Regions from separate parts of the Teredinibacter turnerae T7901 genome, predicted to be linked through region 3. Evidence: predicted binding sites of a transcription regulator. Region 3 holds the regulator's gene; each other region holds the start of a gene.

Region 1 (3,158 bases), 610 kb from region 3:
TACGACGGTGCACGGCGAGCCGAAAATTCATGAAATTGCGCTGCATCAATAAACCTTCAGCACCAGACCAGAAGAAAACATGAACCCACCATACAGACTTTCGTACTAGCGCGCCGGTTCGCATATTTTGGCGAACTATGTCTAATATTTTCCTGTAGATGCCAAAACTACAACATTAGTACCGTATGTTGGTTTGCGAATAAATTCAGATTTTTGAGATTTTTTTTGTTTTCTGCCGTCCAATCCCCATATAAACGCAACTTCCCACACTTCAATAAGGTAATTCCATGTCAATTTCCGCTTGTCTGAAACCCTTTGCTCTAGCTGCAGGTTTGCTGGCTCTGAGCGTCACTGCTGGCGCGACCACTGATAACGCGACAGTCAAGGCCCTGAACAAAGCTATGGCGGCAAAATCACGCCCGGAAAAAGATACAGCGCGTGACGCCAACCGCTTGCCTGTAGAGACCTTGACCTTTTTCGGCTTTAATCGAGATATGACCGTCGTAGAACTGATCCCCGGCGGCGGCTGGTACACCCGTCTTCTCGCGCCAACTTTGCGCGACAAGGGCAAGTTGTACGTGGCTTACGGAACGGGCTACCTGGAAAAGCAGGATGTGCTGAAACAAAAGGGCTTCGACAAGGTATCGCTGATCGCACCCGAATCTAAGGTATATCGCCCGGAAAACGCGCCGCGTTATGTGCTGGAAAACGCAGACCTCGGCATAACCGACGCCGACATGGTGTTGACCTTCCGCAACTATCACAATTTTGGCCCTGAAGGACGCAAAGCCATGAATGACGCCGCGTTTAAGGCACTAAAGTCCGGCGGAATCTACGGCGTTGTCGATCATACCCGTCGCCATATGGAGCCTAATTCAGATGCAAACCGCCGCCGTATTGATCCGGTGTTGGCAATTAAGGAAATAGAAGCTGCAGGCTTCGAATTTGTAGATTACTCACCGCTGCACTACCGTCCCCAGGATGACACCACCCTGGAGGTTGGCGATGCGTCTGTAACCGGGCACACCGACCGCTGGACTTTGAAATTCCGCAAACCCTAGATTCTCCCCAGCCCCCATGGTAATGAATGGGGGCAACTTCCTCTGGCGCGAATGCCACCGCCTGCTGTAACCTTCGTTTTAGTCTTACGCGTCGATTTGTCTCGGAAATTGATCCAGCGACGCCGATTCTCGTTTTTGGGTAGTAGTTTCTTCATATTTCTGTAATATGCCGCACATCTCATGTGGCACAGATATCTACGAGAAAATCATGAAATTGAAAAACCCATTGACCGAAATGTTCGGCCGCTCCCCGATCAAGCCCATGGAAGAGCATATGACGGTAGCGCTGCAGACCGCGCGCGAACTGCTGGGCTTTTACCGCGCCAGCGTAAATGAAGACTGGACAGCCGCTGAAGCAAGCTACAACGCGATCTCCAAGCTCGAGCAGCAGGCTGACGAACTGAAAAAACAGATCCGCCTTCACCTCCCCAAAAACCTGTTCCTGCCAGTACCCCGCGCTGATCTGCTGGAGCTGATTACCCGTCAGGACAAAATCCCCAACCGCTGCAAGGATATATCCGGCCTTATGCTCGGCCGCAAAATGGTGTTTCCCAAACAGCTGCACGAACCCGTAGAAGCCTACCTCAACACCGCGTTTAGTACCGTTGAGCAGGCGCATACCGCCATTGCGGAACTGGACCAACTTCTCGAGACCGGCTTTGGCGGCCGCGAAATGGACCTGGTCGAATCGATGGTCAGTGAGCTCAACCGACTGGAACAGCAAACCGATCACCAACAAATCGCCCTCCGCGCCGAGCTTTTCAAGCTCGAACCCGAACTTCCTCCAGTAGACGTTATCTTCTTCTATCGCATTATCGAAGAAATGGGTGACCTCGCAGACCGCGCTCAACGCACGGGTCAGCGCCTGCTGCAACTTCTCGCACGCTGATTCCCCGCACGCCTAATAAAACTGTTTTGAGGAAGTAATTTCATGTCGATTTTGGCTGACTACGGCACCATTTTATTGGTGCTCGGATGTATTTTTTGTGTATTTATGGCCTGGGGAGTGGGCGCAAATGATGTGGCCAATGCCATGGGAACCTCCGTGGGTTCCGGTGCACTGACCATCAGACAGGCAATTATTATTGCCATGGTTTTCGAATTTTTGGGTGCTTACCTGGCGGGTGGCGAAGTGACCGCAACCGTGCGCAAGGGCATCATCGACCCGGCAATTATGGCGGGCCACCCGGAATTGTTGGTGTACGGCATGCTCTCGGCCCTGCTCGCCGCCGGCACCTGGCTGGTTATCGCCAGTATGCTGGGCTGGCCAGTATCGACCACCCACTCGATTGTTGGTGCCATCGTCGGTTTTGCCGCAGTGGGAATCTCTACCAGTGCGATCGCCTGGGGTAAAGTTGGCACCATTGTCGCCAGTTGGGTGGTTTCGCCCGTTCTCGCAGGCACCTTTTCGTTTCTGCTGTTTAAGAGCGTGCAGTGGCTGATATTCAATAACGAACATCCTGAAGCGGCAGCGCGTCGATTCATTCCTGTATATATGTTCTTGGTCGGCTTTTTAATTGCGATGGTAACCCTGTTAAAGGGGCTCAAGCACGTGTTCAAAGACAGCGGCCTCAAGCTGAGCTATCTGGAAAATACCGGTATCGCCGTGTTGATCGGTTTAATCGCCGCTGCGGTGGGATTTTATTTTTTGCGTCGAGTGAACACCCAGGCACCCCAGGGCGACAACCGCTACGCCAACGTAGAAAAGGTGTTTGCGGTACTTATGATCTTCACCGCCTGCTCAATGGCCTTTGCCCATGGCTCCAACGACGTTGCCAATGCGGTAGGTCCACTGGCAGCGATCGTAACCGTTGTATCTTCCGGTGGCGCTATTGCAGCCAAATCAGCCATGCCTGGCTGGGTATTACTGCTTGGCGGCCTGGGGATTGTGGTGGGTTTGGCGACCTATGGCTACAAGGTTATCGCCACCATTGGCCGCAAGATCACCGAACTGACGCCAAGTCGCGGCTTCGCAGCTGAACTGGGTGCCGCCAGCACCGTGGTGGTTGCATCCGGCCTGGGGCTGCCCATCTCGACGACCCACACGCTGGTAGGCGCTGTCCTCGGCGTGGGAATGGCGCGCGGTATCGGAGCGCT
Region 2 (3,158 bases), 1.6 Mb from region 3:
GGTACCCGCATCGTAAATCGGCACCAACTGCACCATGGTTTCGCCCATTGCCAGGCTGGCGATATTCAACCCGGTCACGCCAGCGAATGCATCGTTGGTATTGCCCGCCATGGAGGCCAGGGTTAATTGCCAGTTGTGCATGGCGTAGTCGCTGCTGCTCATGGTGGTGCTGATTTCGAAGCTAACGCTATTGCCGGGCATTACCGGGCCATCGCCTGCGGTGCTGCTCATGGCGGAGGTTGCTTCGCCAATAAATTCGGCAGGGGCTCCGGCTTCGGCCAGCATTTCCAGGCCTTCGGACGCAGGCTCACCAATGTGCCAACCGCGATAGTTCTGCCCGTGCAATAGGGCGGCGTAGGGCGCTAGCGGCTGCGCCTGGGTGAGGTTGGTCACCTCGATCTGGTAGCTCACGGTAACATCGGGTGCAGGCGTGGGTGACGGTGAAGGCGACGGGGCTGTTGGGCCGTTGTTGTCATCGTCACCGCCGCAGGCAACCAGCCATATGGGTGCGGATGCGAGCACACCTATTTTCGCTAAGGTAGTTAATTTCATGGCTCGCCCCTTACTTAACTGTGATTACAACTTTGGCGACCGGGTTTAACCAGCGGTGAACACGGGAATCCAGGTCACTCATGCCGCCATCTGCCATGGTATCCCCCAGGTTGCCCCGGTGAATATGCACTGTGGGGTTCAGCTCTTCAGTAGTTACGCCGGTTGCGCCTGTACCGCCCTGGCCGCCAGGGTTACCGGGAATACCGGGTGTGCCGGGCATGCCCGCGCTTGGGCCGACGACGATTTCGTTATTGGCTTCGGTACCTGCATCGTAGCCGTTTAAGTAAAGCGTGTAAGTGCCGGTGGTGGTGGGAATGGGCCAGGCGTCGAGGCCGATAAAGCCGTCGTTGGTGGGCACCATCATGCCGACGATAGACAGGTACATATTGTCGCCGGTATCGATATCCATTGCGTCTGTGGTGGTGGCCGGTGGCAACATGCCGCTGGCGGGGTTTTCCATATTTACAGCGCCCATGCCGGTAGCGTAGGTTGCCAGGCCGGAGATATCACCACCTTCGGCCATCGCCTGTAGCTCGGTGGATGCCGCGCTACCCAGTGCGTAAAAATGGGTACTGCTGTCGTGAGCGCTAATAAGTAAAGGTGCGAAGTAAACACCGTGGGTAAGGTTGGTCACGGAGACATCCAGCGTCGCCGCCTGGCTGGTGGCTGCAAGAAGCAGAGAAGAACTGAGTAATAACGATTTTATTTTCATCACATAATCCTGGCGTTGAAAGTATTTAGCTTGCGTAGGATTAAGGTTAACGATGAGACCTCATCAGAGTTTCACAGAAATATCACAAATTTATAGCGTTTTCAGTTCTTCCAGAATGGCGCGTCAAACTACAACAGTGAAGCATTCTAATTGCGGCGGCCCCAGGTAAATATCCCGACGTGCGCCTGCGTTGGCGTGTGCCTTGCGAAAAGCTTCGGATTTTGTCCAGTCTTCGAAATGCTGTTCGGACTCCCAGGTCGCGTGGGACGAAAACAGCACATAGTCTTCGGTTGTTGGGCCTTGCAGCAGGTGGAATTCTTTAAAACCGGGTACGGTTTCGAGGAAGCTGTTTCTGTCTTTCCAAATGGCAATAAAATCCTGCTCGTGCCCAGGCTTTATTTTGAAGCGATTCATTGCGATATACATAGGTTCTCCTGCAGTGTTGGGTTAATCCATGGGGTAGGAGTTTAGCTGCTATTCGGGGAGGAGAAAATCCCCGCGGTATATGGTTTGCTCAAATACACTTTCTGGTTGACCACTTTTAACCTAGCGATTAAATAGATGATCATCTCTACTTAATCGTGCATCCGTGAAATACTGGCGAAAATGTGTGAATTTTCTTATATTTCAAGGGTTTACATTGCCGTTCGGGCTGTGGCGGCGCGTTCCTGCCCCGCCTATTAACTTCGCAATTTTAATTGCCAGGTTAATCACAGAGGTATCTTTTGCCGAAGGGTATGGAGGTAAGCTAAATGGCGGGTGCGCGTACACTCAAAACGAAAATCTGGCGGCAGGGTAGGCGGGGCAACGCCGGGCTTGCCCAGCGCTGCTTCGGGGTGTCAGCGGCGCAGCTATGGCCGCCGACGCAGTGCATTATTTGGTTTTTTTACCGTTCAGTACGCACTCTTTTTGGAAGACTTTTTTGTCATCCGAGGACAGTTCCATAAAGTCATCTTTTTCTATACCGTTACACCACTTGGCGCTGCCTACTTCCGGGCTGCAGGCGCTTACGAAACCGATAACCATTGTCAGGCCAATTAATCTTAACAACATTTGTACTACTCCTTTTCTCTTTTAGATAACAACCCGACAACTTCGTACCTGCTGCGGGATAAATGTGGGGGCTTCCCACGAATGGCGGTGTCGCTTTTTTTGCAAAATACAATCAGGCATACAGTTTTTCCGCACAAGCATGTCGATGCTTGTGCGGATTGTGTTTATTGCATAGCGTGAATCTGTACCGGCTGATCTCTGCAGCCAGACTTTTGACGTATTGTCTTTGTCAGCGACGCTAAAAATTTACATGCCGGGCACTTCTATTTTATTCATGACGCAGTGCTTCATGAACGCCTGACCTTCTTCCATCGACAGGTCTTGTTGTTTTTTCTTGGTCATATCTTTACACCATTCTTCACTGCCCACTTCCGGGCCACACGCACATAACAACATGGCCATTGCTGCCAGAACCAGCGTTCTCAAATACATAGTTACATCCTTTAATATTTCTTTAACACGTTTTCCAGTTGCCGCAGGCTAGGAAGCGAGCGGCAGAAAAATGCTGATTAAATAAGCTATTTCGTTCACGAGGGGAATTTTTGGCGATGTACACAGAAGCCCACTCGAGGCGCGTGATTCTACGTAGCAGCGGCGTTCAGCAATGTGCCTAAAATGTAAAATTAAATAAATGTGAGAAATTGCGCACGTTGATGATTATTTGAATAGGAAAGGGGAAAACGCTGGAGCCATTCTTATTTGCATTAACGCGATTTGTATGGATGGAAATATTATGTGCTCGCTAAGGTTGGATGCAGTGCGAATTCAGCGAGAGAATAGATAGGGGTTAAAACAGCTCCACGTCGCCAGAGGGGTCCAGTTCGTCTGAGTCTTTTACCGC
Region 3 (3,158 bases):
GGGGTCACGCAGACGTTTGCCTGCCTTGAAAAAAATCTGGTTTTTAGCCGCAATGCGCAACGCCTCGCCGGTTTGCGGGTTGATTCCGGTGTGCGCATTGCGGTGGCGCACAGAGAAACTGCCGAGGCCCGGGAGTTGTACCCGCTCGCCGCGGGCCAGCGCATTGGTCACCTGTTCGACAATCGCCTCGACCACATCATCTGCCTGAACGCGGTTGAGTTCGCCGAGTGTACAAAGCTGCTTCACAAGATCTGTTTTACGCATGAGAGGGGCTCCGGGTAGAATAATCACTATAAAACAGCTTCAAAGCGCGGTTCAATGAACACAAGTTCCCCAAAAGTTTCTCCCCAGCCGATGCCCAAGTGGCGTGCTTACTTGCAATTGATGCGCCTGCATCGCCCTATCGGCATCTACCTGGTGTTGTGGCCTACGCTCTGGTCACTCTGGTTAGCGGCCGGTGGTGTGCCGCGCTGGGACCTGCTGGTGATATTCACTGTAGGGGTAGTATTGATGCGTTCCGCCGGCTGCGTGATCAACGATTATGCCGACCGCAAGGTGGACGGCCACGTAGAGCGCACCCGCAGCCGGCCATTGGTCACTGGGCTGGTGTCTCCCGTTGAGGCGGCCGCGTTGTTTGCGGTACTCAGTCTTGCGTCATTTTTATTGGTGCTGCAAACCAACGACCTTACGGTATACCTGTCGGTCGGCGGCATCGCGCTGGCCTTTTGCTACCCCTTTATGAAGCGCTATACCCAATTGCCGCAGGTGGTTTTGGGAGCCGCGTTCGCCTGGTCCGTGCCGATGGCATTTGCTGCGCAGACCGGTGAACTGAGTAGCCATATCTGGCTACTTTATACCGCAGTTTTACTCTGGACGGTGGCCTACGACACTTTTTACGCGATGGTCGACCGGGATGATGATCTCAAAATCGGAGTGAAATCGTCAGCCATCCTTTTTGGTGAACAGGATAAAGCCATTACGGCCTGTCTGCAGATGATGACCCTGATCGCGCTGCTTATGGTCGGTACCAAATTCGAATTGGGAACCTTTTATTACCTCAGCCTGGCGGCCGCGGCCGGGCTAATGATTTATCAGCAACTGCTGATCCGCGAGCGGCAGCGCGATGCCTGCTTCAAAGCCTTTCTGAACAACAACTGGGTCGGCATTGTGATCTTCGTTGGTATTGTCTGCGATTATCAATTTCGCTAGCCATTGATTTCGTTAATACAGACGCCGGTGGCGAAATACGGCCGATGTCATAAAATCGAAACAAAAGCTTTATTTAATGCCCGTGACTTGGGTCATTCAGGTTGCCCTATTGCGCACCTGTAATTACTGCAGATACTCCACCTTATTCTAAGACTTTAGGTTATACCTCCATGGTTGAAAAAAAGATTCTAGTGGTCGATGACGAGCGCGCGATTCGCGACATGCTCCGTGTGGCCCTCGAGATGGCCGATTATGCGGTGCTGGAAGCTGCCGATGCCCAGGAGGCACACCAAATCGTGGTGGACACCCGCCCCGATCTCATTCTATTGGACTGGATGATGCCTGGCGTGAGTGGTATTGAGTTCGCGCGTCGGTTGAAATCGCAAGAAGTGACCCGTGAAATACCAATTATCATGCTCACGGCGAAAGGCGAAGAGGACAACAAAATACAGGGCCTGGAAATAGGTGCGGACGACTATATCACCAAGCCATTTTCCCCTCGCGAGCTGGTTGCCCGTCTCAAGGCGGTATTGCGCCGCAGTGATTCCCTTTCAAGTGGCGACCCAATAACCGTAGAAAACCTGTGTCTCGACCCTACCAGTCACCGCGTTACCATCGCCGGGATGCCGGTTCAGCTGGGCCCCACTGAATACCGTTTGTTGGAATTTTTCTTAACCCACCAGGAGCGCGTATACTCACGTAATCAGTTATTGGATTATGTGTGGGGTGGCAACGTGTATGTGGAAGAGCGGACTGTGGATGTTCATATTCGCCGTTTACGCAAAGCCCTGAAGCTGGAAAACCACGATCGCCTCGTGCAAACCGTGCGCGGTGCGGGCTACCGGTTCTCAGCAAAATTTCTCGCTGCTGCTGAATAAACTTCCCGGTTCTGCTTATGTTTCGTAAAGGCGTAGCGGCCGAACTGCGCTGGTTGCTGCTGTTCGTCATTGTGGGTTTCAGCATTGGCCTGGTTTTCGACCACGTCGTTATGATGCTGCTGGTGGCCGCGCTGGTGTTTGGCGCACGCCTTATGCTGCGCATCTCCGAATTGGAATCCTGGGTGGAGGCGACCCGCCAGCGCGGTCTGCAGGAAAACAACCTGGAAGGCGTTTGGGCGGAAATTGCGGAAGACGTGGTACTCATCATCCGCCGCTATGAAAAAGACAAGCTGCGCCTGCAACAGGTTGTGGAGCGGGTCCAGCAGATGACGGCGGCACTGACCGACGGGGTTATTATTGTCGACAAGCACCACAACATCGAGTGGTGGAATCGCGCCGCCGAAATGCAGTTTGATTTCCAACCGTTGGATATAGGCCACAAGGTCACCAATTACCTGCGCAACCCCAAGTTCATCAAATACTATGAAGGCGGCGATTATAAGGAGCCGCTGGATACCTACTCGGTACGCCATGAAGGTCAGCACCTTCAGTTCTTTATTCATCCTTTTGGCGACGGTGACCGGTTGATTATTGCGCGTGACGTAACCCGCGTTGCCAACCTTGAGCGGATGCGTCAGGACTTCGTGGCAAATGTTTCTCATGAGTTGCGAACACCGTTAACCGTTCTTAGCGGTTACCTGGAAACCCTGGCCGATACCGGCGTATTGCCTGAACGCTGGGACAAACCCATGGGACAGATGCTGGAACAAACCAGCCGCATGAATCGCCTGATAAACGACCTGCTCACCCTCTCCCGCCTGGAAACTGACGACCGCGATTTCGGCCAGCGCCCGGTTCCTCTGCTGCCTCTCCTGGAGCAGATCGTGGCGGAAGGCCGCGCGCTAAGCGGCGAGCGCGGCCACGAATTCTTAATTAACTGTGGCGAAGGCATCGAAATCATGGGGCAGGAGGACGAGCTGCGTAGCGCTATCGCCAACCTGGTTTATAACGCTGTTAACTACACGCCAGATGGAAAAAAAGTTTCCATTCTGGTCAACAGCGATCCCCATG
Region 4 (3,158 bases), 850 kb from region 3:
CTGAAAAAGCGAAAAAAGCGTTGCGTTAATTGACTTTAATCTGGTCGGGGATCAGGAATAAAAAAGGGGCGTTTCATGCGCCCCTTTTTTTATTGTTACTGGTTTAGCGGCACTTTAGGTTCGCCTATGTAGCGCTTCGCTTTGCTGGGTTTAAGGTAAGTAATGTCGCCCATGCACAAGCCGTCGAGACAGTCGCCGAAGTCCGGGTCGCGACTGAATACCAGTGACTTGAAGCCACCTTTTTCATAGAGCGCCGTATATTGCTTGAATAGCACCGGTAACTTGTGGCCGCGCTCGTTAAAAATTTCCTGCATAAAGTCGAAGGCTGCATCCGCGTCGCGGTCGCCGAACTCTTTATCCAAAAATGCCATGCGTTCTGTGGAAAGCAGGTACGGATGATTGGCTTTTACAATGTCCGCTTCAAATTTGTAATACCGGCGGTAGAAAAATACCAGGGTATCCATCAGGTCACGCGGATAGTCCGCACTCATGCTTACGGGGCCAATCAGGTAGCGCAAATGAGGATTGTGTGCGAGGTAGGCGCCGAGTCCCTGCCAGAGATAATCCAGACAGGCTTTACCCCAATATTTGGGGGAAACAAAACTGCGCCCCAGTTCCACGCCCTGAGCAAAATATTCCGCAAAGCGCGAATCAAAGCGGTAGAGTGTACTGGTGTAAAAACCTTTTATGCCGTGTTCCGCGAGTATGTGCTGACCATTACCGATACGGTAAGAACCGGCAATTTCCCGAGCATTGGCATTCCACAACACCAGGTGTTCGTAATAAGTGTCGAACTCGTCCAGATCGCGTTTTTGGCCGGTACCTTCTCCCGCCGCGCGAAATGTCAGCTCGCGCAAACGCCCGATTTCGCGAATGACTGCGGAGTGGGGGCGGTAGCGGACCAGGTATACGGTGTTGTTGTCGCGGGTCATCCCGATTTGTTGCGCGCTTGCCAGTTCCCGTTCCAGATCTTCCGGTGACTCAGGTGCGGCGAGACGTTTTTGGGTCGCGAACGGATTATTTTTCTTGTGCGCAAGGCTATACACGTGTTTTTTCAGGCGCTTGACCAGAGTGCGGTCCTGAATCTGGTCAGTGAACAGCGCAGCATGGGGGATTGGCTCGCCAATACTGAAGCTGATACGGCGCGAGTGCTTATTAAACATTTCGTGAGCGAGCAGTGCGGTGCCCAAAGGTTTAAACAGCGCCGACGCCCCGTAGAACAGCAGAGAATTTTTTGCCTTGATGTGCACGGGTAATATAGGCGAGTGGCTTTTGCGCGCGAAGTGTAAAAAGCCAGGGCGCCAGGCACCGTCTTTTACACCTGTCGCGTGAGCGCGGGAAACTTCGCCTGCCGGAAAAACGATAATCGCCTGCTCGTTCTCTAACGACTCAATCACGCGTTTATAGCTGCGGCGCGCACTGCCGCCGGTCATGTTATCCAGCGGTATTAGCAGGTCGCGCAGATTTTCAAAATGCATAAGCATGTCGTTGGCGACGATTCTCACGTCTTTGCGCACTTCGCTGACCAGCTTCAAAATTGCCAGTCCATCCAGTGAACCAATAGGGTGGTTGGCGATAATCACAACCCGACCTTTTGATGGTATCTGGTTGATATCACGCTGGCTTGCTGTGTACTCAAATTTAAAGTAGTTGAGCACGCTGTCGATAAAATCGATACCGCGTGCGGACTGATTATCGGTTAGAAACTGATTGATTTCATTTTCATGAATCAATCGTTTCAGGAGCGACAGTGTCGGTTTGCGAATAAGTGCAGGCTTGCTCGCAAACGTGGGAAATTTATTAGTGATGGCTTGTTCGACGTTGATCATAAATGATCCCTATGCGCGATGTGCGGATGGTCAGTCGCCTTTCTCTGGCGCGTGGAGCGTCCCAAATAGGCACTCCGTACGCTGTTACAACGGGTCGGTTTTGGGGCCATCCAATTCGCGCTAAGGCTAAAGTGAGATTGTGAAACCTACATGACAAAAACGCTCTCAGACGGGTTATATCATGCACTTTCCGATGAATGAATTCCTCACAAAATAATCCCGTTACCGGTTAAACCTTAAAATGCACAATGTCGCCGGGATTGATTGTCGTCGGATCTCGTACTCTGCGACTGAATCCATCGACCTGTCCTGTTGATTATTGTTCCCGGCCGGGTATCTCTTGGCACATCAGCTCTCACTATTATTCTTAATATGCCAACATACGCTGCAGATAATGTTTAGTTACCACACCTTCACGCACTGTTTACCGGGGCGTATGCTCGCGAGTGTCTACGCCAAAAACGCATGCGATTTAATTGAAAAATATGTGACAAACACAGCCGCTCAATTGTGTCAGCTCTGTGTCCAGGGGTTAGCGAGCACCCCGCTATCGCCACAAACACTCTGTGGGCGAGCGAGTTTTTCGGGAGCTGAAAATCGGGGTGGTGCGCATTTGTGGCGAGCGAGTGATGTGCTTGGTTAGCACCCGTCAGAGTTGGGCGAGTTGTGAACGCTGTTTTTCCAATAGAGTACGGTAGGGCTGCACGATATCCGCAACTATCATGCGTCCACCTTCGGCACCCAGTTCCAATAGTTGCAGCCGCCTGCTGATGAGTTCATCGTTTGCGGCCTGGGTTTCCAGAACCAATCCGGAAATTTGGAGTTCACTCGGCGTGAGATCCTGGTGATTGGCAGAAACCAGTGCTGCCAAATCCAACGGAATGGTGTTGACGATACTGCACAGTTCCACGATTAACCACGCACTGCACACAGCGCGAAACAGCGCCTCATCTTCAGCGTCGTTGGCCAGGAAACGCAACTCCACCAGGTTTTGGCGCCACTCGAAGCCGTCACCGCCGTAGAGCGCGAGCACGTCGCTGATCGTGTGCTCAACAGCCAATAGGGTTTTGCGAAAATTATCTGCATTGAGTTGCTGTTGCAAAACGCGGAGGTTTTTTATATGGATGATCGCGTATACCAATCGGGGTTCGTTTGATTCCAGCTCTTCTGTGTCGTCTTCCTGCGCTTGCGGAGCGTTGTCGACGTCTAGCGGCGGGCTCGCTTTGCGGGCCCGTGGTAAGGCGGGCCAGAGCAGCCGCCCCTGCTGCTGCAATTGCCACAGGGAAAATGCCGCAAGCAATACGCTGCCGAGCACGGCTATCACAAACA

What was found. The regulator PhoB, encoded in region 3, activates phosphate uptake and scavenging genes when phosphate is short. The targets are predictions, from matches to a motif close to TGTCATAAANNTGTAACA.
Region 1: the regulator PhoB is predicted to act here: its motif matches at 1,211-1,228, upstream of TERTU_RS01865 (TIGR00153 family protein).
Region 2: the regulator PhoB is predicted to act here: its motif matches at 1,334-1,351, upstream of TERTU_RS13745 (spondin domain-containing protein).
Region 4: the regulator PhoB is predicted to act here: its motif matches at 1,968-1,985, upstream of olsF (bifunctional ornithine lipid synthase OlsF).

Annotation. Positions count from the first base shown of each region.
Region 1 is NC_012997.1:438,052-441,209, reverse strand. It holds gene TERTU_RS01870 (class I SAM-dependent methyltransferase) at 288-1,061, shown strand; gene TERTU_RS01865 (TIGR00153 family protein) at 1,270-1,950, shown strand; gene TERTU_RS01860 (inorganic phosphate transporter) at 1,993-3,158, shown strand, end outside.
Region 2 is NC_012997.1:3,456,426-3,459,583, reverse strand. It holds gene TERTU_RS13750 (spondin domain-containing protein) at 1-552, opposite strand, end outside; gene TERTU_RS13745 (spondin domain-containing protein) at 563-1,264, opposite strand; gene hmuQ (heme-degrading protein HmuQ) at 1,388-1,690, opposite strand; gene TERTU_RS13730 (DUF3012 domain-containing protein) at 2,138-2,317, opposite strand; gene TERTU_RS13725 (DUF3012 domain-containing protein) at 2,564-2,749, opposite strand; gene TERTU_RS13720 (response regulator) at 3,105-3,158, opposite strand, start outside.
Region 3 is NC_012997.1:5,016,313-5,019,470, reverse strand. It holds gene TERTU_RS20235 (HU family DNA-binding protein) at 1-264, opposite strand, end outside; gene ubiA (4-hydroxybenzoate octaprenyltransferase) at 319-1,209, shown strand; gene phoB (phosphate regulon transcriptional regulator PhoB) at 1,380-2,087, shown strand; gene phoR (phosphate regulon sensor histidine kinase PhoR) at 2,105-3,158, shown strand, end outside.
Region 4 is NC_012997.1:675,889-679,046, forward strand. It holds gene TERTU_RS02870 (alkaline phosphatase) at 1-29, shown strand, start outside; gene olsF (bifunctional ornithine lipid synthase OlsF) at 96-1,829, opposite strand; gene TERTU_RS02880 (hypothetical protein) at 2,479-3,158, opposite strand, start outside.